2 regions of the Terribacillus sp. JSM ZJ617 genome follow, and region 1 is predicted to be linked to the other one. Evidence: a T-box and tRNA genes for the amino acid it is inferred to sense, from the RefSeq annotation. Region 1 holds a T-box; the other holds one or more tRNA genes.
The links. A T-box is a leader RNA that pairs with one kind of tRNA and senses whether it is charged. The one in region 1 lies ahead of alaS (alanine--tRNA ligase), so its partner is inferred to be a tRNA-Ala.
Positions count from the first base shown of each region.

Region 2: it encodes a tRNA-Ala, which carries the amino acid that the T-box ahead of alaS (alanine--tRNA ligase) is inferred to sense. The anticodon was not compared.

Region 1 covers NZ_JBISEQ010000002.1:727,360-739,221, forward strand. Annotated here, with positions in the region: gene alaS (alanine--tRNA ligase) at 1-2,327, opposite strand, end outside; T-box leader at 2,381-2,593, opposite strand; gene ACH6C1_RS09995 (AI-2E family transporter) at 2,636-3,736, opposite strand; gene ACH6C1_RS10000 (hypothetical protein) at 3,702-3,902, opposite strand; gene recD2 (SF1B family DNA helicase RecD2) at 3,962-6,301, opposite strand; gene ACH6C1_RS10010 (tetratricopeptide repeat protein) at 6,315-6,989, opposite strand; gene mnmA (tRNA 2-thiouridine(34) synthase MnmA) at 7,044-8,156, opposite strand; gene ACH6C1_RS10020 (cysteine desulfurase family protein) at 8,162-9,310, opposite strand; gene cymR (cysteine metabolism transcriptional regulator CymR) at 9,326-9,745, opposite strand; gene ACH6C1_RS10030 (replication-associated recombination protein A) at 9,904-11,172, shown strand; gene ACH6C1_RS10035 (RsfA family transcriptional regulator) at 11,278-11,862, shown strand, end outside.
Region 2 covers NZ_JBISEQ010000007.1:118,132-129,993, reverse strand. Annotated here, with positions in the region: gene ACH6C1_RS18210 (AEC family transporter) at 1-91, shown strand, start outside; gene ACH6C1_RS18205 (hypothetical protein) at 132-281, opposite strand; gene ACH6C1_RS18200 (ABC transporter ATP-binding protein) at 325-2,082, opposite strand; gene ACH6C1_RS18195 (hypothetical protein) at 2,064-2,513, opposite strand; gene ACH6C1_RS18190 (exonuclease domain-containing protein) at 2,557-3,444, opposite strand; tRNA gene ACH6C1_RS18185 (tRNA-Ala) at 3,585-3,657, shown strand; gene ACH6C1_RS18180 (arsenic transporter) at 4,068-5,426, shown strand; gene nadD (nicotinate (nicotinamide) nucleotide adenylyltransferase) at 5,760-6,374, opposite strand; gene ACH6C1_RS18170 (nicotinate phosphoribosyltransferase) at 6,376-7,839, opposite strand; gene ACH6C1_RS18165 (cysteine hydrolase family protein) at 7,836-8,396, opposite strand; gene ACH6C1_RS18160 (NUDIX domain-containing protein) at 8,415-9,191, opposite strand; gene ACH6C1_RS18155 (hypothetical protein) at 9,306-9,542, opposite strand; gene ACH6C1_RS18150 (hypothetical protein) at 9,626-9,889, shown strand; gene ACH6C1_RS18145 (NAD(P)H-dependent oxidoreductase) at 9,882-10,466, opposite strand; gene ACH6C1_RS18140 (DUF4190 domain-containing protein) at 10,568-10,798, opposite strand; gene ACH6C1_RS18135 (alanine/glycine:cation symporter family protein) at 10,912-11,862, opposite strand, start outside.

The DNA of each region.
Region 1 (11,862 bases):
AGCACTTTAACACCTTTTACTTCTTTTACTTTATCCAAGATGTTGCCAGCTTCGAGCTGGGACAGTTTGCTGCGCAGGCTGTCGCGCTCACGCTGAACTTCCTTAAGATCCGCAAATAACGCTTCAATTCGGGAAGGTACTTGTTCGTTTGATGTTTTTAGTTCTGCTGCAGCTTGTGAAAGAATCTGCTGCTGCTGCTGTGTGAACCTGTAAGCTTCTTTTGAAGTGACTGCTTCGATTCGGCGCGTGCCAGCACCAATACCGCTTTCGGAAACAATCTTGAATAGGCCGATTTGGGACGTGTTTCGAACATGTACACCGCCACATAGCTCCAGGCTGTAATCACCGATTTGAACGACACGTACAACATCACCGTATTTCTCACCGAACAGCGCCATCGCGCCCATCTCTTTCGCATCGCTTAAGCTTTGATAAGACGTGCTGACAGCAAGTTCATCCCAGATTTTTCCGTTGACGATTTCCTCTATCTTTTCCAATTCTTCTTTTGTGACCGCATTGAAATGAGAGAAGTCGAATCGAAGACGATCAGGCGCAACTAAAGATCCTGCCTGGTTGACATGTGTACCTAATACATCCTTTAGAGCCTGATGCAATAGATGCGTAGCAGTATGGTTCTTTACTACGTGCTGACGTCTGCTTGTATCAACCTTTGCATGGACGATTTCCTTCACTTGAATCTGTCCTTGCTTTACTACTGCTTGATGCAGATTTTGTCCTTTTGGCGCTTTCTTGACTGCTTGTACGAATACTGTCGCTGTCTCGGTCGTCACCCAGCCCTCATCGGCTACTTGTCCGCCGCTTTCTGCGTAGAATGGCGTTTCTTCCAGGATGAAGAAAATTTCGTCTCCCTCAACCGCTACATCAGCAAGCTGCTTATCTTTTACAATCGCAAGGATAGCTGTATCTGTTTCTGTACGATCATAACCGACATAGGTGCTTTCTGCTTCCACTTCCTGCAAAACGCTATCCTGCACGTGCATGCTGTTCACTTTCTGGCGTGCATCACGCGCACGTTCACGCTGCTGCTTCATTTCTTCTTCGAAACCTGCTTCATCGATTGTGAAGCCTTCTTCACTGACATATTCCTCTGTCAGCTCTTTCGGGAAGCCATACGTATCATAGAGACGGAATACTTCGGTTCCAGGGAAGACATTGCTGCCTTTCTCCTTTTCTTCTGCTACGATCCGGTTCAGGATAGTCAGACCATCCGCAAGCGTTTCATGGAAACGCTCTTCTTCTGTCTGAATGACTGTCTCGATAAATTCACGTTTTTCGAGTATTTGCGGGTAGAAGGCATCCATGATATCACCAACGACCGGTACTAGCTGTTTCATGAACGGCTTTTCAATACCGATGTTCTTCGCATAGCGTACTGCGCGACGGATCAGACGGCGTAGTACATAGCCGCGACCTTCGTTGGAAGGAAGCGCGCCATCACTGATAGCGAAGGATACAGTCCGGATATGATCGGCAATAACTTTAAATGCCGTATCGTCTGCTGCTGTCTCACCATACGCTTTTGTCGCAAACGTCGCTGTCTTCTCGATGATTGGCATGAAAAGATCTGTTTCGAAGTTCGTCTTCGTATCCTGAATGACACAAACCATACGCTCCAGACCCATCCCTGTATCGATGTTCTGTTTCGGAAGCGGTGTGTATGTGTGATCCGGATTATGATTGAATTGACTGAATACAAGGTTCCAGATTTCCAGATAGCGCTCATTTTCACCGCCTGGATAAAGCTCTGGGTCAGATGAATCGTTGCCGTATTCTTCTCCGCGATCATAGAAAATCTCAGAGTTCGGACCACTCGGGCCTTCTCCGATATCCCAGAAGTTTTCTTCTGTACGGATGATACGCTCTTCCGGCAATTTAACAAGATCTCGCCACATTTGATACGCTTCTTCATCTTCCGGGTGAACCGTTACAGATAGACGTTCCGGATCAAAACCAATCCACTTTTTATCTGTTAGGAACTCCCATGCCCAAAGGATTGCTTCCTTCTTGAAATAGTCTCCGATCGAGAAGTTTCCAAGCATTTCGAAAAACGTATGATGGCGGGCAGTAAAGCCTACATTCTCAATATCATTTGTACGGATGCTTTTCTGGGCATTCACGATACGCGGATTCTCTGGCACAACTCGGCCATCAAAATATTTCTTCAGTGTTGCTACGCCACTGTTGATCCATAGCAACGAAGGATCTTCTATCGGCACAAGTGAAGCACTCGGCTCGACACTATGTCCTTTCTCCTTGAAGAAATCGAGGAATTTCTGTCTTACTTCAGCAGACGTTAATCTTTCCATAAAAATGCCTCCTTTATTATGTAAACACACAAAAAACTCCCGATCCTGCCATATGCAGGGACGAGAGTATGATCGCGGTACCACCCTGATTATAGACCGGAAAATGGTCTATCACCTTTAGACGCGGATAACGGTGCGCAGCCGATAAGGATTAACTCAGAGCTCCGGTATAGCTTTCCATCACACTTTTATGGAGATTCTTCCAGCCAAGGAATCTCCTCTCTTAATAAAAGGACGTCATGTACTTGTACCTTCATCGCTTTTCGCTATAAATCTAAGCGTTAGTATAGATAAAAAAGCGGATTTTGTCAAACATCCGTCTCCTTTGCTGTATCCAAGCAGGCTTTGATTATCGTCAGACAAGGAACAGCAGCGATCATACCGATTATACCCCCAAGCTCCCCGCCTACTAGTAAAGCAAAAATGATCAGAAGCGGATGGATATGGATGCTTTTTCCGACGATGAAGGGAGAAAGCAGGTTCCCTTCTATCAATTGAATGATAAAAACCATTATTCCAGCAAGGAGAGCCGTTTTCGGACTGATAGTTATGCCGACGAGTATAGCAGGAACTGCCCCAATGATCGGACCGAAGTATGGGATGATGTTCGTTGCTCCTACCAATAAAGCGAGCACCAAGGAATATGGCAGTTTGATCAGCGTGAATGCAGTCCAAGTCAAAAGACTGACAATGCAGCTCACAAGCAGGACTCCGCGAATATAGTAGCCTAGATTATTATCTATACGCAGCACTAAGCTTTTAACTCTGCTGCGGTAACGGCGCGGCAGCAGCGAGAGACCAGCATTGCCAATTTTATCCGTATCTTTCAGCATATAAAAAACGATGACTGGTGTAACGACAAGAAAAATGACTACTTGCGGCAGCTTATTCCATATATGCAAGAGATCTTTTAGAAATACTTCTGCACGCTGTTCCAAGCCGCGTAAAACAGCGTCCATTTGATCATGCACAGTTTCCGGCAGGAACGCTGTCCGTTCATACATGAATTGCACATAATGATCATAGCGCTGTGTCAATGCCGGCAAATTATGACTGAATTCCTTTACCTGGCTGATCAATACCGGGAAGCCTTTGTACAGCAGGAATCCAGTAAGACCAAAAAACAGCGTATATATAACCAAAATGGACAGCCAGCGCGGCAGTCGCCACGATGCAAGAAAATCGATGATCGGATGAAGCAAATAAGCAATCAAACCTGCAATGATGAAAGGCAGGAATAGTCCGCCTAAAAATAGGAGAAATGAACGATAAAATGGGTATAGCTTGATCAGCAGAAAACAAAGCAGCAAGGCGACGACTATCGTCACCATCCAAAGAAGAACACGATAAAGACGGGATGCCTCTTTCATATTACTAGAATGATGCGCCGTCGCATTTCCGTTCTTCATCTGTGAACAAATCATCAAGGGAACTCAACGAGCCATCTTCCTCTACTTGATGCAGGGAGAGCATCTCATCTTTATACGACAATTCAATAAAACAGCCCCAGCAATAATATTGTTCCGGTCCTATCTTTCCGATATCTTTGCTGCTGCAATTCGGACATTTCAACATGTTGGATCACTCCAAATCCTTTTTACATGTTAGAATGTCCAATTATTTCCTTGTATATACTACATGAAATCGTATGGAGAGATATCTTCCTGCTCTGCTTCTGCCTCACGCAGCATCCGATCGATGTCATCCCCTGCTTCGTGGAAGCCACCCAGATGTTCCACGAGGGAAGTATAGCGCTGGTTCGTATCTTCTGTTTGAATTCCTTGCAGAAATGCCTGTTTTTCCCCAACTAGAATCAAAGAACGCTGTGCCCTCGTAATCCCCGTGTACAACAGATTTTTGCGGAGCATTCTGCGATATCCTGGCACGACAGGCAAAATAACGATTGGAAATTCACTGCCCTGGGATTTATGGATCGAGATACAATACGCATGCATCAAATTCGATAAATCCTTGCTTTCGTAGACGACTTCCTTCTCCTCGAATGCAACGACAAGCTGCTCCTTCTGCTCGACATTTTCTTCTTCGCGGAACAAAGCGACAACTTCTCCAATGTCTCCATTGAAGACACCTTCTTCCGGATCATTGACAAGCTGGATGACCTTGTCACCCTTTCGGAAAATAACGTCTTTTGCTGCCATCTCCCGCTTCTGCTTGTCCTTGGGATTGACCAGCTGCTGCAGCTGCTTATTCAATTCATGAATACCTGCCTGCGAACGATACATCGGAGCCAGCAGCTGGACATCACGCATATCCCAGCCTTTTTCGACGGCACGGCCAACAATCTGAGTGATGACATCTACCACTTGATGCTCCCGGCAAGGAATGAAGTTGAAATCCTTGTCCTTTTCCAGTTGTTCTTGTGATAATGTCCCGTTCTTGATAGCATGGGCAATCGTGATGATTTTGGAGCCTTCTTTCTGTCGATACACATCTTTCAGCATCACACGCGGTACAGCCTCTGAACGAAGTAAATCCGACAGTACCTGCCCAGGACCAACTGAAGGCAACTGATCTTCATCTCCGACAAGCAGTACTTGCATATCATCCGGAATAGCTTTGAACAATCTGTTTGCCAGCCAAATATCGACCATGGAAAATTCATCGACGATCAGCAGCCTTCCAGCTAGCGGATTATCTTCATCCCGCTCGAATGAGTCGTTACCGTCCCAACCCAACAACCGGTGGATCGTGCTGGCCGGAATATTCGTTGACTCATGCATCCGCTTAGCCGCACGTCCGGTTGGAGCAGTCAAGACGAATGGATAACTCTCATCTTTATCTTTATAGTCCTTTGGATCAAGCGAAAGTTCGTGTATTTCCGCATACGCTTTGATGAATCCTTTGATAACCGTCGTTTTACCTGTTCCAGGTCCCCCGGTCAAGATCATCACCTTCGATTGCAGCGCCTGCTCGATTGCTTCGAACTGTTCTTTCCCGTAACTGATCGTTTCCGCTTCCTCAAGCTTGCCAATTATCTTCAGGAGCTCTGCCTGAACAATTTCCGTCTCAGTATCTTTTTCCGTTAAGCGCTGCATATGGCTGCAAAAACCAGTTTCCGCAAAGTAAAGCATCGGATGGTAAACACGATCTTCCTGTTTGACAACCTTTTTCTGTGCATGCAAAACACCAAGCTGTTCTTCGATTTGGTCTGCACTAATACCGAATTGCGCACTGCGAAGTAGGACTGCGGCCTGTTTTAGCACTTCTTCATTCGGCAAATAAACATGACCTGCCTGCATGCTGTCTTGCAGCACCATCAAGCATGCGGCTTGTAGCCGGCTGTCATGGTCCATCGCCAGGTTATTCTTTCGAGCAGCTTCATCCGCCCGGTGGAAACCAAATCCCTCAATATCAAATACATATTGGTACGGATCCTTCTCCAATACTTTGATTGCTTCATCCCGGTATACTTTATAGATTTTCTGTGCAAGCTTCAGCCCGATGCCGTACTTCGACAGATGCACCATCACGTGGTCGAAGCCTTGATGTGTACGAAGGTCGTGGAGGAAGCGCTCCTTCTTCTCATCGTTCAGTCCTTGGATACCATCCAGCAAATCCGGATTCGATAGAACATCCGCTATCGCATTTTCACCCAGCTTCGCTACAATTCTCTCCGCAATCCGCTTTCCAATTCCATAAAACAGATCACTGGATAGGTATTGGATGAGCCCGTCCTTCGTTTCGGGTACATACCGCTTGTACTCCGTCACTTCATACTGTTCACCGAATCGTTTATGACTGACCATCGAACCATAAAACAGATAAGGCTCGCCTTGGTCCAGTTCTCCGATATATCCTTTGATGACGATATCCTTTTCTTCGATCGTCTCGTTGGTTTCCAATACCTTGATCCGGATAATGGAAAACTGTTCTTCTTCTTTCCGGAAAATCGTATGCAATAATTCACCTTTCACAAAGCCTTTTGGGCTTTCGGCAGTCTCCCCATATTCCATACGCCTGTACTCCTTACTCTTCGTTCTCGATTTGCTCCATAATCAGTTCTATTTGCGCCTTTCCGTGCATGGCCATCTCATGATCAGGCTGTGCTTCGAGCGCTTTATCCATATATGCGAGCGCTTGTTCAAACTGCTGCTGATACAAATACGCTACACCTACATTATAAAGGGCATCACTATGCTTTGGACTCCATTCCAGCAGGTCAAGCAGCACTTGTTGTGCGGTATCGATTTCCCCTGCGGTTGCAAGTGCCAATCCGTACTGGAAAACGATAGCAGCATCGCGATCCTCAAGCTCTGCGGCACGCTGCAAATAAGGAAGTGCAAGCTTTTCCTGTCCAGACTGCTGTAAGGACATACCAAGGAGATAATGAACATCCCCTTCATCCAGGCCGAGCTTCACTGCTTCCATCAGCTGCTGAATTGCTTTCTCATACATTTCACCAGTGTAATACATACTCCCCAGACCGTAATAAGCAGTTGCAGCTCTCTCATCAAGCTCAATGGCACGGCGGAAGAAGCGTTCTGCTTTCTCTAAATCATTCATCCGCATCAGCAAATTGCCAAAATTGACATATCCAACTGGATCGTTTGGGTTTTCTTCGATAGCAATATTAAAATGCTTGGCAGCTCCCTCTAAATCCTGCTTCTGCAAAGCTTCTATTCCTGATTTAATATGATCCATTCTTTCACTCCTCTATGTAAGGGAAACCCTTGCCATAAGACAAGGGTTTCTGTTTTAACCGACGTATTCAAGCTGTTGTTCGTTCTTGATGATATCATCGATCGTACCGCCGCCAAGACATACATCCTCATCATAGAAGACGACTGCTTGTCCTGGTGTTATTGCGCGCTGCGGTTCATGGAAATCGACACGTACTTTGTTTTCACCGATCGGTGTTACCGTCACTTTGCTGTCTTTTTGACGGTAACGGAATTTAGCCGTTACCGTAATCGGTTCTGCTAGTTCTGTTTCGGAAACCCAGCTCATCTCAGTAGCAATCAAGGCATCGGAGTACAGACTGTCATGATCGAAGCCTTGTTCCACATAAAGAATGTTTTCTTTCAGGTTCTTTCCGACAACGAACCATGGTTCGCCTTCGCCGCCGATACCAAGACCTTGACGCTGTCCGATCGTATAATACATGAGACCGTCATGTTTCCCTTTCACAACCCCATCCAATGTGGACATGACACCAGGCTGTGCAGGCAGGTACTCGCTTAAGAAGCTTTTGAAATTACGCTCACCAATGAAGCAGATACCAGTGGAATCTTTCTTCGTCGCAGTTGCAAGATTGTTCTCAGCTGCAATACGGCGCACTTCTTTCTTGTCCATTCCGCCTAACGGGAACATAACTTTAGAAAGAGTTGATTCTGTCAGCTGGTTCAGGAAATACGTTTGGTCTTTGTTTTCATCCAGACCGCGGAGCATAACAGTTTTGCCGTCACGCTCTTCGACTTGCGCATAATGTCCTGTAGCCAAATAGTCGGCTCCAAGAGACATCGCGTGATCCATGAAAGCTTTGAATTTGATTTCTTTGTTGCACATTACATCTGGGTTAGGCGTACGGCCAGCTTTATATTCCTCAAGAAAGTATGTGAATACTTTATCCCAATACTGCTTTTCGAAGTTCACCCCGTAATATGGAATACCAATTTGGTTAGCAACTTTTTTAACATCTTCGAAATCTTCTGTAGCGGTACAGAAGCCATTTTCATCCGTATCATCCCAGTTTTTCATGAAGATGCCGACTACGTCGTACCCTTGCTGTTTGAGCAAAAGGGCAGCAACGGAAGAATCGACACCGCCGCTCATACCGACGACGACACGAATATCTTTGTTTTCTTTCATCTTTGTCACTCCTTTCCTTTTGTTAGTCGTTTTATAATAGCAGCGACTGTCTGGGCAGCCTCTGCGACGGATTCAGCTGTGTTGCCATATCCGAAACTGAAACGGATACTGTTTGTAACACGGTCATCTTCACCGTACATCGTTTTCAGAACATGCGACGGATCGACGGAGCCTGCTGTACACGCACTGCCGCTTGATACAGTAACACCGGATAAGTCGAAGTTCATCAGCAGAGATTCTACATTCGTTCCCGGAAAACTGATATTGACTATCCCAGCGGATCGCTGACCTGCCTCTCCATTGATGAAAAAGTCGATTCCTGAAAGCTTCAATTCAGAAATGAACGTATCTTGAAGCAGCTGATACGCTGCTTTACGTTCCGTTCTTTTTTGCATTGCCAATTCTGCTGCTTTGCCAAAACCGACGATGGAGGCGACATTTTCTGTTCCCGCACGGCGTTTGCGCTCCTGCTCCCCGCCATAGGTGATTGGTTTGATACGCACACCATCGGCTGCATACAAAGCGCCTATTCCCTTTGGTCCGTTGATTTTATGCGCCGATACACTCAAAAGATCAACTCCGAGCATATGGACATCAATCTCCTCGGTTCCATAGGCTTGGACAGCATCTGTATGGAAGTAAGCAGGATGGGATTGTAGCAGATCACCAATCGCTTGGATTGGCTGCATGACACCTGTTTCATTATTGATCATCATCACAGAGACAAGTATCGTGTCCGGTCGTAGTGCTGCTTGCAGATCGGCAAGCTTAATTGCTCCAGACGCATCAGCAGGCAGGTATGTCACCTCGAAGCCTTGACTTTCCAGATAGTTGGCTGCATGTAGTGTAGCATGATGCTCGATTGCAGTCGTAATAATATGCTTACCTTGTTCACGGCAAGCATTCGCCACACCGATGAGTGCCATATTATCCGCCTCTGTGCCCCCGCTCGTGAAGATGATCTGTTTATCTGTTGCACCGATACTTGCTGCAACCTTCTCACGTGCAACATCCACGATATGGCGTGCTTCCCTTCCCAATGCATGAACACTGGAAGGATTGCCGAATGTGCCCTCCATGACCGGAATCATCGCCTGGATGACATCCGGGTGCATTGGAGATGTTGCCGCGTGATCAAGATAGATTGGTTTCATAACTGCTTGCCTCCATTAAATATAGAACATATACGGATCCTGGCTCTCATCATCTCCATGACGGCATAGATCCTCTAAAGTTGTCGTATCCAATACGTCCCTGACGGCATCGCGGATGCGCAGCCAAAGCTGCTGCTTCGCCGGCTCCTCCTCTTCGATCCCCTCAACAGGTGTGATCGGACCTTCCAGCGTACGGATGATATCGCCGGCCGTAATCTCTGATGGGGCTGATGCGAGCATATAGCCGCCCTTGGCGCCACGGATACTTTTGACCAGACAGGCATTCCTAAGCGGTGCAGCGAGCTGCTCCAAATAATGCTCGGACAATTTATTTTCAGTCGCAATGGTCTTCAAGGAGACTGGTCCTTCTCCATAATGCTTTCCTAATGCGATCATGATAGTTAATCCATATCGTCCTTTAGTCGATATTTTCATCTCTTAAAACTCCTCATAACTGCCTCAGTAATGTTCGGATTTCAAAACAATAACGATTATTATACCAGAAAATATTATAACATGGATAGCAAGTGGCTTGCATTTTCCCCGGTCGCTGGATACGCTAAGACAAGCAGAAACAGGATGGAGGAATAAATATGGCCAGACAACCATTAGCATATCGCATGCGGCCGAAGGATATCAGCCAGATCATCGGCCAAAAACATCTCGTCGGTGAAGGTAAGATGATCCGGCGGATGGTGGAGGCGGACCGTTTGAGTTCGATGATCCTTTACGGTCCTCCAGGTACGGGGAAAACGTCGATGGCCATCGCGCTTGCTTCCAGCGTCCAGATCCGGTACAAGCTGCTGAATGCGGTAGTGGACAAGAAAAAGGATATGGAAATCGCGGTAGAGGAAGCGAAGATGAGCGGCCAGCTCGTTCTCATACTGGATGAAGTTCATCGTCTTGATAAAGCGAAGCAGGATTTCCTTCTTCCGCATGTCGAGAGTAATTTGATTACATTGATCGGGTGCACAACGAGTAATCCCTATCATTCTATAAATCCGGCAATCCGAAGCAGATCTCATCTGTTCGAACTGAACAGTCTGGAACCAGCAGATGTAAAAGAGGCACTCGGGCGCGCAGTGGATGATTCTGAACAAGGGCTGCGCAGCATGCAGCTGGATATAACGAAAGAAGCATTGGAGCATTTTGCAAGTGCATCAGGAGGAGATTTGCGGGCAGCGTTGAATGGGCTGGAGCTTGCCGCTTACTCTACACCGGCACAAGATGGGACTGTCCACATTGATTTGGAAGTAGCAGAAGCTTGCATGCAGAAGAAAAGCTTTTCTCATGATAAAGATGGTGATGCCCATTATGATGTACTTAGTGCTTTTCAAAAATCCATTCGCGGCAGCGACGTCAATGCAGCTTTACATTATCTGGCTCGTTTGATTGAAGCAGGAGATCTCGACAGCATCGGCCGCCGGATGATTGTATGTGCCTATGAAGATATTGGACTCGCCAATCCGCAAGCCGGTCCCAGAGCTTTAGCAGCAGTAGAGGCAGCTGAACGCGTAGGCTTCCCGGAAGCACGTATTCCTTTGGCAAATGCAATCGTAGAACTCTGTTTATCTCCTAAATCAAACAGCGCGTACAAAGGCATCAATGCTGCGCTGTCGGATATACGTTCAGGCAAAGTCGGCGAGGTTCCTGCTCATCTGAAAGATGCCCATTATCAAGGGGCTAAACACATGGGCCGCGGAGTCGGATACCAATACCCGCATGATTATCCAGGAGCTTGGGTAGAGCAGCAATACTTACCTGACCTTCTTAAGAACAGAAGGTATTACGAACCAACTGACACCGGCAAGTTTGAACAAGCTCTCAAACAAGTCTATGAACGCGTAACAAAAAGAAAATAAGGTTACAGGTATACGGGCAGCAGTCTGTGGCAACAATGTGGCTAACAGTTTTTATTACTTTCTATGTTTGTAGATTAACAGATAAGAAATGGAGTGTTAGCCCATATGGTTAAAGTAAGACAAGATGCATGGAGTCATGAAGACGACTTACTGCTCGCCGAAACCGTACTTCGGCATATTCGGGAAGGAAGCACGCAGCTGAGAGCCTTCGATGAAGTAGGCGACAAACTGAATCGCACCTCAGCAGCTTGCGGTTTCCGATGGAACGCAGAAATCCGCAATCGCTATGAACAGGCCGTTGCAATTGCCAAGCGCCAGCGCAAGGAGAAAAAGCGCGCAGAACAAAGAGCACAAAAGCCAGCTGCTGCACCCGTTCATCAGCCAGTACCGGTAATGTCCGTGATGGACACACAACAGGCTTTCCCAATTACAATGGATGAAGAAACAGCCCGCTTCGAAGCAGAAATTGCACAAGAGACATTCATAGTCGGTGAACATACCGAAACAGAGAATGACAGCAGCGAGCAAACGGCTGAACTGAATCTGTCTCAAGTAATCGGCTATCTGCAATCTTTGGAGCAAGGTTATCAAACTAGTGAAACAAGCCGGCATACCATACACCAGCTGGAAGCGGAGAACCATAATCTCCGTCAAGTAAACGAAAAGCTTACAGAAGAATGCGAGAGCTTG
Region 2 (11,862 bases), on a different contig from region 1:
GGAATTGGCCAACTCCAATTGGATTGTTGCGACATCCTCGTTAATTGTTGTCTTGCCGATCTTGTTCGTCCTCGTCAATTGGATGAATTAAAAAAAAAGCTTCTGCCTCATAAAATGAGGCAGAAGCTTTTTTAGTCTTCCTTTACGGAAATATATTCGTTTTCCGTTTGGCCTGGTCCACTGACGTTGTTCTTGAACTGGCTCAATCGGCCGTTCCGTTTTTCGCCATGATTCTTGTTTTCCTTGAATTGATGATCATTATTGGGCTTTTTCTTTGGCATGATAGAACCCCCTTTTCGCCTAGTATGCGGAGAAGGACTCTATTTATTCCATTTTACCCGCAAGCAGCTGCTGCTGGGATGCGAATTCCCGGTATAGATCATGACGTTCGAACAACTCCTCGTGCGTCCCGATACCAGTAATTCGTCCTTTTTCAATAAATACAATCTGATCAGCATCCACAATTGTTGATAGCCGGTGTGCTATCACGAAGGTAGTTCGATTCTGCATCAAATTCTGCAGTGCTTGCTGAACGTAAATCTCTGAACTGCTATCAAGACTTGAGGTTGCTTCATCCAGCATGAGGATTTGTGGATCACGTAAAAGCGCTCTTGCGATAGCAATACGCTGCCGCTGTCCTCCTGATAGCTTCACTCCTCGTTCGCCAACCTTCGTCTCATATCTATCAGGCAATTCTTCTATGAACTGTTTCGCATACGCCATTTCAGATACACGTTCCAGTTCTTCCTGTGATATTTCCCTTTCCAAGCCATAGCAGATATTATCACGAATCGTGCCGGATAATAGAGCCGTTTCCTGTGCCACGTAGCCAATTTGGCGGCGCCAGTCATGCAATTTAAAGTCTTGGATAGGTGTCTTACCCAGTTGGATTGTACCGCTAGTCGGCTCGTAATACCGTTCAAGCAAACCGAATAGAGTCGATTTTCCGCCACCACTCGGGCCGGCAATGGCGGTTACCTTCCCAGCAGGCGCTGTAAAACTGAGATCATGCAGTACTTGTTCTGCTTGATAAGCAAAACTAAGATTGTTTATATGCAAATCCCCGTCCACGCGATGTATCGGTACTCCTTTATCGCTATCCTCTGTATCTTCTCCAAGTACATCATAGATACGCTCTGTTGCTCCCATCGCCTTCTGAAGATGGGTAAAGAACATGGACAGCTGCGTCATCGGCATGATGATCTGGAACAGATACAGGATGAAAGCTACCATGTCGCCTGCGGATAATGCTCCTGATGCAACACGCACACCACCGTACCCGATAATAGTCACAAGCAAAAGCATCATGATAAAGAGCATGAGCGGCGACAACAGCGCTTGAATTTTAGCTTCCTTCAAGCCATACGTAAATAAAGTTCGGATACCTTTGTTACCTCGTTCCAGCTCTACATGTTCTGCATTCGAGGCTTTGACAAGCTTCATTTCCGGCAATACCTGGTTCAAAACTGCAGTGAACTTCGCTGTCTCCTCCTGCATTATTTTCGATACCCGGTACATCCTGCGCCCAAGTATCATGATGATTCCGATTGCAATCGGAACTGCTAGCAGCATGACAATCGTCATCTTCCAGTCAAGTACAAGCAGAATGATAATCGATCCGACGATGGAGATAATACCTGTAACGAAGCTGGTCAGATGATCCGTAATCAGCTCTTTTACAACCGCTGTGTCATTCGTCACTCGGCTGAGCGTCTCTCCTGTTTCATTATCATGATGAAATCTGATTGGCAGATGCAAAAGCTTATCCCACAATCGTTCGCGCAGTTTAGCGACAACATGGTGGCCGATTTTCGCCAGCAAGTAGATGGATAAGCCACTAGCTAAAGCTTGCAGGACAAAAGCGATGACTAAAATAGCAATTTGGGTACCAGTAATGGATTGCCCAGAGAAGCCATCCACTAGATTCTTCGTGAACAATGGTACCGTGAAGCCGACTCCTGTCGTCAATAAACTCATCACCAATGCAACAATGACCATCATCTTAGGTGGTTTAGTACCTTTAACCAGCGCCAGAAATAATCGCCAATCAAATTTTTTCGTTTCTATTCGATTCTGCTCCATTTTGTTCCCCCAAGTTCTATTAATTGTTCATCTTCTGCAAAGAGCATTGCATAACCTTCATGAGCATTGGTCACTACATATTCTTCTCCCTTCTTCAAAAAGGATAAATCCTCCGGAAGTGCGGGCTGCTGCCAAGAGAAAAGACTATTCGCTGACTTTAAGATTACCTGCTTGGATCCCGTACAAATACGATAATAATAATTCGGTACAGATATATTGGCATCAAAAAGGTTAGCTCTTGTACCATTATCAAGGACAGTTTCCTGCAAATACGGCTCCAAATCTTGCAGCAGCCTATGCAGCGTGGGCTTTTGCCCCATCATCTTTTTAGGAAGCACGGCGAAAGTGACAGTGTCACAAACATCTAATAATCGCTCCAGCAACTGTCTATACGCCTCTTTAGTCAAATCGGTTTCCTTTAATTCATACATCGTGTGCCCTCCAAAAAAAAGAAGTTCTCCTACCGAGAACTTCTTACACCAATGTCAGGAATTTTTCTTCAGAGATGATACGCAGCGGCCGTCCGTTCTCAATCATCCGTTCCGCTTGGACTAGCTTACTCGTTTTCTTGCCAGCAGCAAATTTCTCATAGTCTCTTGCGCCAACAACGAGATAGCGGGTAGACGTGTCCATTTTATCTGTGTGCACGCCGCCTACATTGACAAGTCTTTGGATTGCTTCCTTCCGCTTCAAACTCTTCATTGTCCCCGTAAACATCACCTGTTTTCGGTAGAACGGGTGTGCAGGATCAAATTGATCTGTCTGTGGCTTGATATCACCGTATCTGGATTTGCTTCCCGTGGAACTTGTATCATGGATGCTTTTTCGACTAACCTTTAATGCTTTTGTCAGTTCTTCTATACTCTGTACTCCGGAATCCGCCATCGCATGCAGGAAAATATTCGCTGCAACTCGTGCATCCTCCATGGCATTATGATGCTCGAACATGATCTCCTTGCTGGCAGCTAACGTATTCAGCCGATGGTTGTCCATATCCGGCCACACCTTCTTGCCGATGATTCGCGTACACAAATAATCAAAATCCGGCATTTCCAATCCGTAACGTGCCACCGCTTTACGAATAACACCCATATCAAAACTCGCATTATGCGCGATTACGACATTGCCGGCCAGATAACTGCTTAACTTCGGCCAGATTTCCTTGAACGTCGGCGCATCTTCCACATCCCGTGGAAGAATCCCATGCACCTGGATATTCTGTTCTTCAAAATCCATCAATGGATTGATCAATGTATACCACTCGTCAATCACACCTGACTCATCCGCTACAGCAACACCTACCGAACAAGCACTTGACCAATAACGATTCGCCGTCTCGAAATCTATACTTACAAACCGCACTGCATCGTCCTCCAAATCGACTTTTGTTAAGTAGATTATATCACAGCAGCCGAAAGAGTCCGATCATCGTGCTTGTAAAAAATAGTTGCCAGTAACTGAGAGAAACGCTATAATATTTTTGTGACGTATAAACTACATACGGGGCATTAGCTCAGCTGGGAGAGCGCTTCGCTGGCAGCGAAGAGGTCAGCGGTTCGAGCCCGCTATGCTCCATCTTACAAAAACCCTTATTTTTAAGGGTTTTTTCTTGTTTTAAAGGTAATAAATCATGCATTGGATCAACTGCACAATACCTCGGACCGGATTAGCTTCTTTCTACTTTCATGCTTTACTATACCTATCATTTATCACATCTCTAGTAATAGAACCTACTCTTTCCTGCCCTTTTCCCTTTGCAATTTCATAGTTCCTTTAGAGAAAACACCTGTAAAGCCACTTGAGACAATATCTCCTATTCCTCTTTCTAGACATTTCACTCTAGTAGACAAACATACATTTCGACAATTTAGGTATAAAAATCTAGTCCTTCTATTTGCATTTGAATATACATGTAAAAAACAGGTCGGGGGAGGTTCAAACTTCCGATTAAAAAATAAAAGGGAAGGAAAAAGGAGTTGTGCAAGATGACATTAGAAATAGGAATCACGGTATTCACATTCCTAGTTACTATGCTGGTCATCCTCTGGAGGCCACGTGGGCTTAATGAAGCTATCCCGGCAGCAGTAGGTGCCGCGATAATTTTATTGACAGGAGTTGTTTCAGGGCCTGATGCGGCAGATATAGTGGATAAGATTGGGGGAGCCGCAATTACGATCATGGCCACAATCGTCATGGCGGTCATATTAGAGAGTTTCGGTTTCTTTCACTGGGTCGCTGCAAAGCTAGCTAATTTGGCTCGGGGTTCGGGGTATCGGTTATATTGGTACATTCAGCTTTTATGCTTTTTAATGACACTCTTGTTCAATAACGACGGAAGTATCTTAATTACAACACCAATCCTAATTTTACTTCTCAGGAATCTCCGCTTACCGACACACCAGCAAATTCCATATTTATTGAGTGGTGCCCTTATCGCTACAGCCTCCAGTGCACCGATTGGAGTAAGTAACCTCGTCAATTTGATTGCCTTGGAAATAATTGATATGTCACTTTATATGCACACAGCTATGATGTTTGTTCCGGCGACATTAGGATTACTGTTTATGTCTTGGCTAATGTTCATGGTCGTGAAGAAAAAATTACCTGTATCATTACCTGAATCTGTAAAGGACATCGAAGAACACTTCTTTACGCAACACTTTAAACCGATACAAGGCAGGAAGGTATTTACTGACACTAAACAAAAACGAACAAAATTCATGCTTATACTATTGTTGTTTGTATTCTTAATACGCTGTCTGCTGTTTGTCGCTTCTTATCTGTCCATCCCTATTTCAATCGTAGCAGTCCTCGGCTCTCTTGCGTTGCTGGCATGGCGCTGGTATTACTTACGTACAAATCCGATCGACATCATCAAAAAAACACCGTGGCATATACTCGTTTTCGCCTTTTCCATGTATGTCACCATTTACGGCCTGCATAACATCGGACTAACAGAAGTGCTTGTTAGATATAGTGAACCGATTATCAGCCAAGGATTGATGTATGCAAGCTTTGCAATGGGAGGACTTGTTTCGATTCTGTCTAACATCTTCAATAATCACCCAGCCTTGATGATCGGAACATTCACAATGACTGAAATGGGACTTGATCCAATCACTTTAAAAACGATTTATCTAGCGAGTATCATCGGCAGCGACATCGGATCACTATTGTTGCCAATCGGGACACTTGCTTCACTGATCTGGTTATATATCTTGAAACAACATGATATTACATTAAAGTGGATGGACTACCTCAAAGTATCGGTTATTGTCATCCCTATATCCACCATAGTTGCTTTGTTCTTACTCTATTACTGGATCAAGATAGTTTTTTCCTAGCGGCAGGGGTTTAATGAAATATACCCTCCAATTTAATTATGAGATAAGGGATTCAACCAATCAAATTCATTCTCTATAATTCCTTATCTTGTACTAATAGGTAAATACTTAGGTTCATTTTTACTGTATGCAATGGGAAGGAAAAATGAGCTAATTAAAACACCTAAGTGCACGAACTGTCACTTCTGCGATACATCTATTACTCTCATTTAAACACCCTGTATTTACTGTTATTAAATAGTCCCAGCCCACACACTAAGCAGACACTTTCTTAAGGAGGTGTCTTTTTACAATAAAAGACCCCCCTCGGATTTGTAAGGGGGCTGTACTATATTAGTTGTATATCTGATGCTCCTTGATATACTGATAACAGCTTTCTGGCAGCAAATAACGTGGCTCTCCTCCAACAGCAAACTCGTCGCGGATATATGTGGAGCTGATCTCCATCGCCAGTCCTTTATCAATCAAATGGAAAGTTTGTCCGTCATCATGATTTCGCAGCAGCGGAGAATGGCTGATTACCTTCAGCATATCAATATCGTTACGTGCCATGACTATAAATCGGTTATCGCGAACAAGCGCTTCACTGTTCCCCCATTTTCCAGCGCCGATATCCTCTAGCAGGTCAGCTCCCATAATGAAGTAGACCTCATCATCGGGATAGACTTCTTTAAAATGCGTTAGTGTCTGCTCGGTATAAACATTCCAAGCTTCCTGCTTCATCTCATAATCATCTGCAATATAGCAGTCATTATCTTTTATCGCCATCTGCACCATCTGCCAGCGATGTTCGTCTGTCGTATGAAGCTGTTTGTCTTTTCGCTTACTGGAGCATGGCAGGAAAATGACCTTATCCAGCTTACAACGGTGAGCGACCGTACTGGCCGTCCATAAATGGACATTTGTAACAGGATCGAACGATGAGCCATAAATTCCGATTTTCCCCATGCTACTTCTCCTCCAGCTGTGATTTGATGCGCTCGATCAATTCCATTTTATTCTCCCAGCAAGCTGTGCTTAAATCGACAGGATAAGCTTCTGGATTATGAGTCCGCTTATATTCATCCCATAAGAATGTGAGGCTGTGTGTGACATAGTTCCGTGTTTCCTCTAAAGCTGGCAGTTTGTACACGAGTTCTCCCTTTTGAAAAACAGGCTGCTGAAGCTCCTTCGCTTCAAAATCCGTTACAAATTTACTAATGTACGGATAGGTTGGATGGAACATTTTGAGTCGTGGTTCTTCCTCCGGATTTTCATGGGCAAGCGCAATATAATCCCCTTCTGATTTTTGGTTTGCTCGATTGATAATCCGATAGACCCGTTTAAGACCAGGGGTAGAAACCTTTTCAGGATTGGCGCTGATTTTGATTGTATCGGCCATATTTCCATTGTCATCTTCTATGGAAACTATCTTATACACCGCTCCTAATGCTGGCTGATCAAAAGCAGTAATAAGCTTCGTCCCGATACCCCAGTTGTCGATTTTGGCTCCCTGTGCCTTCAGAGCACCAATAGTCTCCTCATCCAAATCATTGGATGCGGTAATTTTCGTTTCCGTAAAGCCTGCTTCATCAAGCATTTCCCGTGCCCGCTTTGATAAGTAGGCTAAATCGCCGCTGTCCAGACGAATAGCATTAAAACGGATCTTGTCACCCATTTCTTTAGCGACTCTAATCGCATTTGGCACACCGGACTTTAACGTATCGTACGTATCCACAAGAAACGTGCAATCCACATGCGTTTCGGCATATTTACGGAATGCTTCATACTCATCACGATAAGCTTGCACAAGTGCATGCGCGTGGGTTCCAGCAACCGGTATACCGAACTTTTTGCCTGCCCGCACATTGGACGTTGCATGAAAGCCGCCGATAAATGCCGCTCTCGTCCCCCAAATAGCCGCATCCATCTCCTGGGCCCGCCTGGAGCCGAATTCCATCGCTGTATCTCCCTCATCCAATACATGCATGATACGGGCAGCTTTTGTAGCGATGAGTGTCTGGTAGTTCACGATATTCAGCAGTGCTGTTTCGATCAGCTGTGCTTGAGCAAGCGGAGCTTCTACCCGGATGATCGGCTCGGTACCGAAGACAAGCTCTCCTTCCTTCATGCTGTACAAATCCCCAGTAAAGCGCAGGTCGCGCAAGTAGGCGATGAACTCCTTCTCATATCCCAGCTCCTGCTCAAGATACTCCAGATCTGAATTCGAGAAACGGAATTCTTTCAAATAATCGATGACTCGCTCCAAGCCAGCGAAAACAGCAAATCCATTACCGAAGGGCTGTTTACGGAAAAACAGCTCGAATACTGCTTTGCGATTATGCTTTCCATCCTTCCAATACGTCTGTGCCATATTGATTTGATAAAGGTCTGTGTGCAATGCCGTGCTATCATCCTGATAATGTGTCATCATTCCGCTCCTCCTTTTGTAATCTCTGCTCCTAACGCGCTTTTAAAGTGATGCAGGGCGTATGTATGCCCCTCTTGGTTGAAACTAGCAACAGCATCTGCGTGAACAACGATTTTGAAGCCATAATTATATGCATCGACCAGTGTATGGAACACACAAATATCTGTTGCTACACCAACAGCATGAATCTCCTTGATACCACGTTCATTTAGCCGCTGCAGCAAATCGGTCCCTGCAAAAGCACTGTATCTTGTTTTATCCATATAATAAACATTCAATTCATGCTTGGCAGATTCATATGCATCCGACAGCTTGCCATAAAGTGCACGTCCCTCTGTCCCATCTATATTGTGCGGTGGATACAGCTTGGTTTCTGGATGATAGGCATCCTTCTCCTCATGCTTATCAATTGCAAAAACAACATAGTCACCGTTCCTAATGAATTCAGAGGTAATCGCCGTAAGTCTTTCCTCTATCTTTCGTCCTGGCACCCCGCAAGTCAGTGCCCCATCTTCTGCTACAAAGTCATTCGTATAATCGATATTTATCAATGCTTTCATCTTTCATCCTCCTCTGGATTAATGACGAGCTGTATAAATCGATTGCTTCAATTCCGCATCAATGAACCGATAAAGCTGAGTTGGCAGCTTGGATGTTCGCTGTGTCTTCTGTCCTTCAACTGCTTCGATGAAAGGCAATGTTTTAATTTTACGTGCAAAAGCTTGCTCATTTTGAATTGCTTTATCATCCGTTATCGTCAGCAAGACTGCCTGCAGTTCCGAGTAAGTGAACAGCTCTGGCAAGAATTGCTTTGCTACTGTAGTTTGCAGTAAATCTCGTGTTATATGAGTAATAGCATGACGGATTATACTGGCGTGATCAAATGCTAAAAGATGCTGCTCCAGATCTTGTACAGGGAACAGTTCCACTTCTGCGGCATCATCATTCGCTTTTCTCTCAAATAATCTGTATTCCGGGACAATAGCATAATGCGCATTCGAGATGATCCACCCGCGCGGATCACGTCCTGGGTCATCGTATACACCAAAGTGTTTCAAATGTATTCCTGCTATTCCCGTCTCCTCTTCCAATTCCCGGCTGGCTGCCTCAATGGCTGTTTCTTCCGGTGTAACGAAACCTCCGGGCAATGCCCACTTCCCTGCTTCGATATTCGGATTTCCTTCCGTATCCTTCTCGGCACGCTTGATGAGCATCAACTTGAGTTTCATTTTTGGCGGAGCATATGCTTTGGTCTTTTCGGAGGTAATGGTAAATACAGCTATATCCGATGTATACCCATCAGGTGTCCGGTAGCGACTAACATCATAAGGTATCTTTTTATTATTCGACTTCAATATGTCAATCTCCTTTTAATTAACATTATGTTAATTGTTAATTGTATTATATGCGGGATTACCACTCTTTGTCAATGATAAACAAAAAAGCCTCCTCCTATAAGGAGAAGACTTTTAAGTCTGTGTAAAGATCATGACGGTTGCACTTGCTGCAATAACGAAGACAATCAAATAGACTCCTGTCATAAGCTTTTTCTTATTTAAGATAGACTCAACTGAAAATAACAGAAACATTATGGACAAAAGTGGCAGCATCAGCTGAGGATTCACTTCGTAATCCCGGTCGATATATCGATAGACACCAATTGCAATGACAATGATAGCGAGCAGAGCATTTATTTTACGTAACATTTGCTTTCTTCCCTTCCAAGTCGCATGATACCATAGACAGTATAACAGGACATAGCTCCTTGTTGAATAGAAAGGTTGTATGTATGATGCCAACTTACGATGAATGGCAAGTGACGTATAAAGAGACTGCCATCCGGGAAATCCAGAAATACTTCAGAATATATGAAATCGGCAACGTATCCGAAGCGATTTTGGAAGCCGGGTCTGCACGGATTGCGCAGCAAGCTGAGCGTATCGATGATAGCACATTTGCATCCTTGCTGGAACAAATCGGACGCAGCTTAGCCGCTAATGATATACAGGATGTCAGAAATAAATATTACGAATTGGAACAGCTGCCTATTTAGCCAGCTTGCAAAAGTACGTTTCGATACGGCTCAGGTACTTTTTCTGTTTTCCGTTCTTTTTTTCCATTCCGCCAAACTCGAAGATTTTCACTTTACGGATACCTACAAATCGGAACAGCGCTCGCTTCATTAAAATCTTATGTGCATTCCCTAAATAAAAGCGGCTGTAAAACCCTGGGCCTTTCATGGTGGAAACACAAACCGCTTGCTTGCCTTTGAGCAATCCTTCAGGCAGCAGACCCTCGTGCCGATAGGCAAAATTTGCTGAGAAGTTTTGATCGATGAATCCAAGCAGCATAGCAGGCGGCCTTCCCCAGAAAATAGGATAAATGAACACAAGCAGATCAGCTCGCTTAATTTTCTCCCGATACGCTTTAAAATGCGGATCGGTATGCATATCACGACGGCGCTTTTTTTCATGGAAAACCAATGCTGGATCAAACTCTTCGGCATACAAATCGATTGTTTCCACTCCGCTGATGGCAGGATTGTGTTCGATACCTTCCTGCACTGCACGGAAAAAGGCATAGTTGAGAGATGCATGATTTGGATGGGCATATACTAACAATGCGTTCATCAATTTCCTCCTGTGCGTTAGATATCTACTTATACGGAAAGAAATTAATAAGGTTACAAAAAAAGAATGCGGCGATTATGCTGCATTCTTTTAAATTCTGTTCAGGCTGTAAGGACAAGAATAAGTATGGCTACTATCTGATAGCCGGCTCCAATGATACTTGTCGCCAAACCTCCGATTGCCATACCTTTCCCTGTTCTTTCCGGGTTCTCCGCTTTTCTTATCGTATGTAAAGCAAGGATGAATCCGATAATGCCAAAGAAGATACCGTATAAAGAAAGAAACAAACTGATGACCCCGAATACGAGCGATATGAGTGCTGTTTTCTGCATGGATCAAAACTCCTTCTTTCTAAGTTCTGTCTCCATTGTATCCCTAGTCTCACCTTGCTGTCCTGTTTCTTAACTTTTCTAAATTATTTTATCCTTAAACAAAAAGTATCCTCTTACGAAGAGGATACTTTTTTATCATCAGCTTGCTTTGCCCAAACATCTTCATCGACGTTCGGAATGCCCGCTACGCTATCTGAATAGAACTGTGGATTCTTTCCTGCCTGTTTTTGTTCCATATAATCTTTTAATGCACGGAAAGCAATTCTTCCGAGCAGCACGATCGCAATCAAGTTGATGAATGCCATAAGTGCCATGAATAGGTCAGCAATTCCCCAAACAAATTCCAGGCTTGCCAATGAACCGACTGCAACCATAGCCACTACAGCCAATCTATAAATGAATAGCCATGTTTTGCTATGCTTGATGAAGTTAATGTTTGATTCTCCGTAGAAGTAGTTACCTACTACAGAAGAGAAGGCAAACAAGAAGACGATTAACGCAATGAATATACCAGCCCAGGATCCGACAAGTGATTCAAGTGCATTTTGTGTAAGAACGATACCGTCAGATTCTGAACTTGTATAAAGACCAGAAAGGATGACGATGAATGCTGTTGCTGTACAAACGCCGAAAGTATCAACATAAACTCCGAGTGATTGAATAAAACCTTGTTTTACCGGGTGGGATACATTGGCAGTGGCTGCTGCTTGAGGAGCACTACCCATTCCTGCTTCGTTTGAGAACATGCCTCGTTTAATACCCTGCATCATCGCAACACCGACAGCTCCGCCGGCAATCTCTTTAATACCAAATGCATCCTGGAAAATGATAGTGAATGCATGCGGTATTTCGGAAATGTTGAAGATAATGATTCCAATAGCTAAAAGGATATATCCTCCCGCCATGACTGGTACGATGATTTCGGATACTTTGACAATTACCTTCGTACCTCCAAAGATGATAAGTGCGCTAATCACTGTCATGATGACTGCCATAAGTTCTTTGCTGATACCGAAAGAACTATGGAACGCACTAACAATCGTATTCGCCTGTACAGAGTTAAA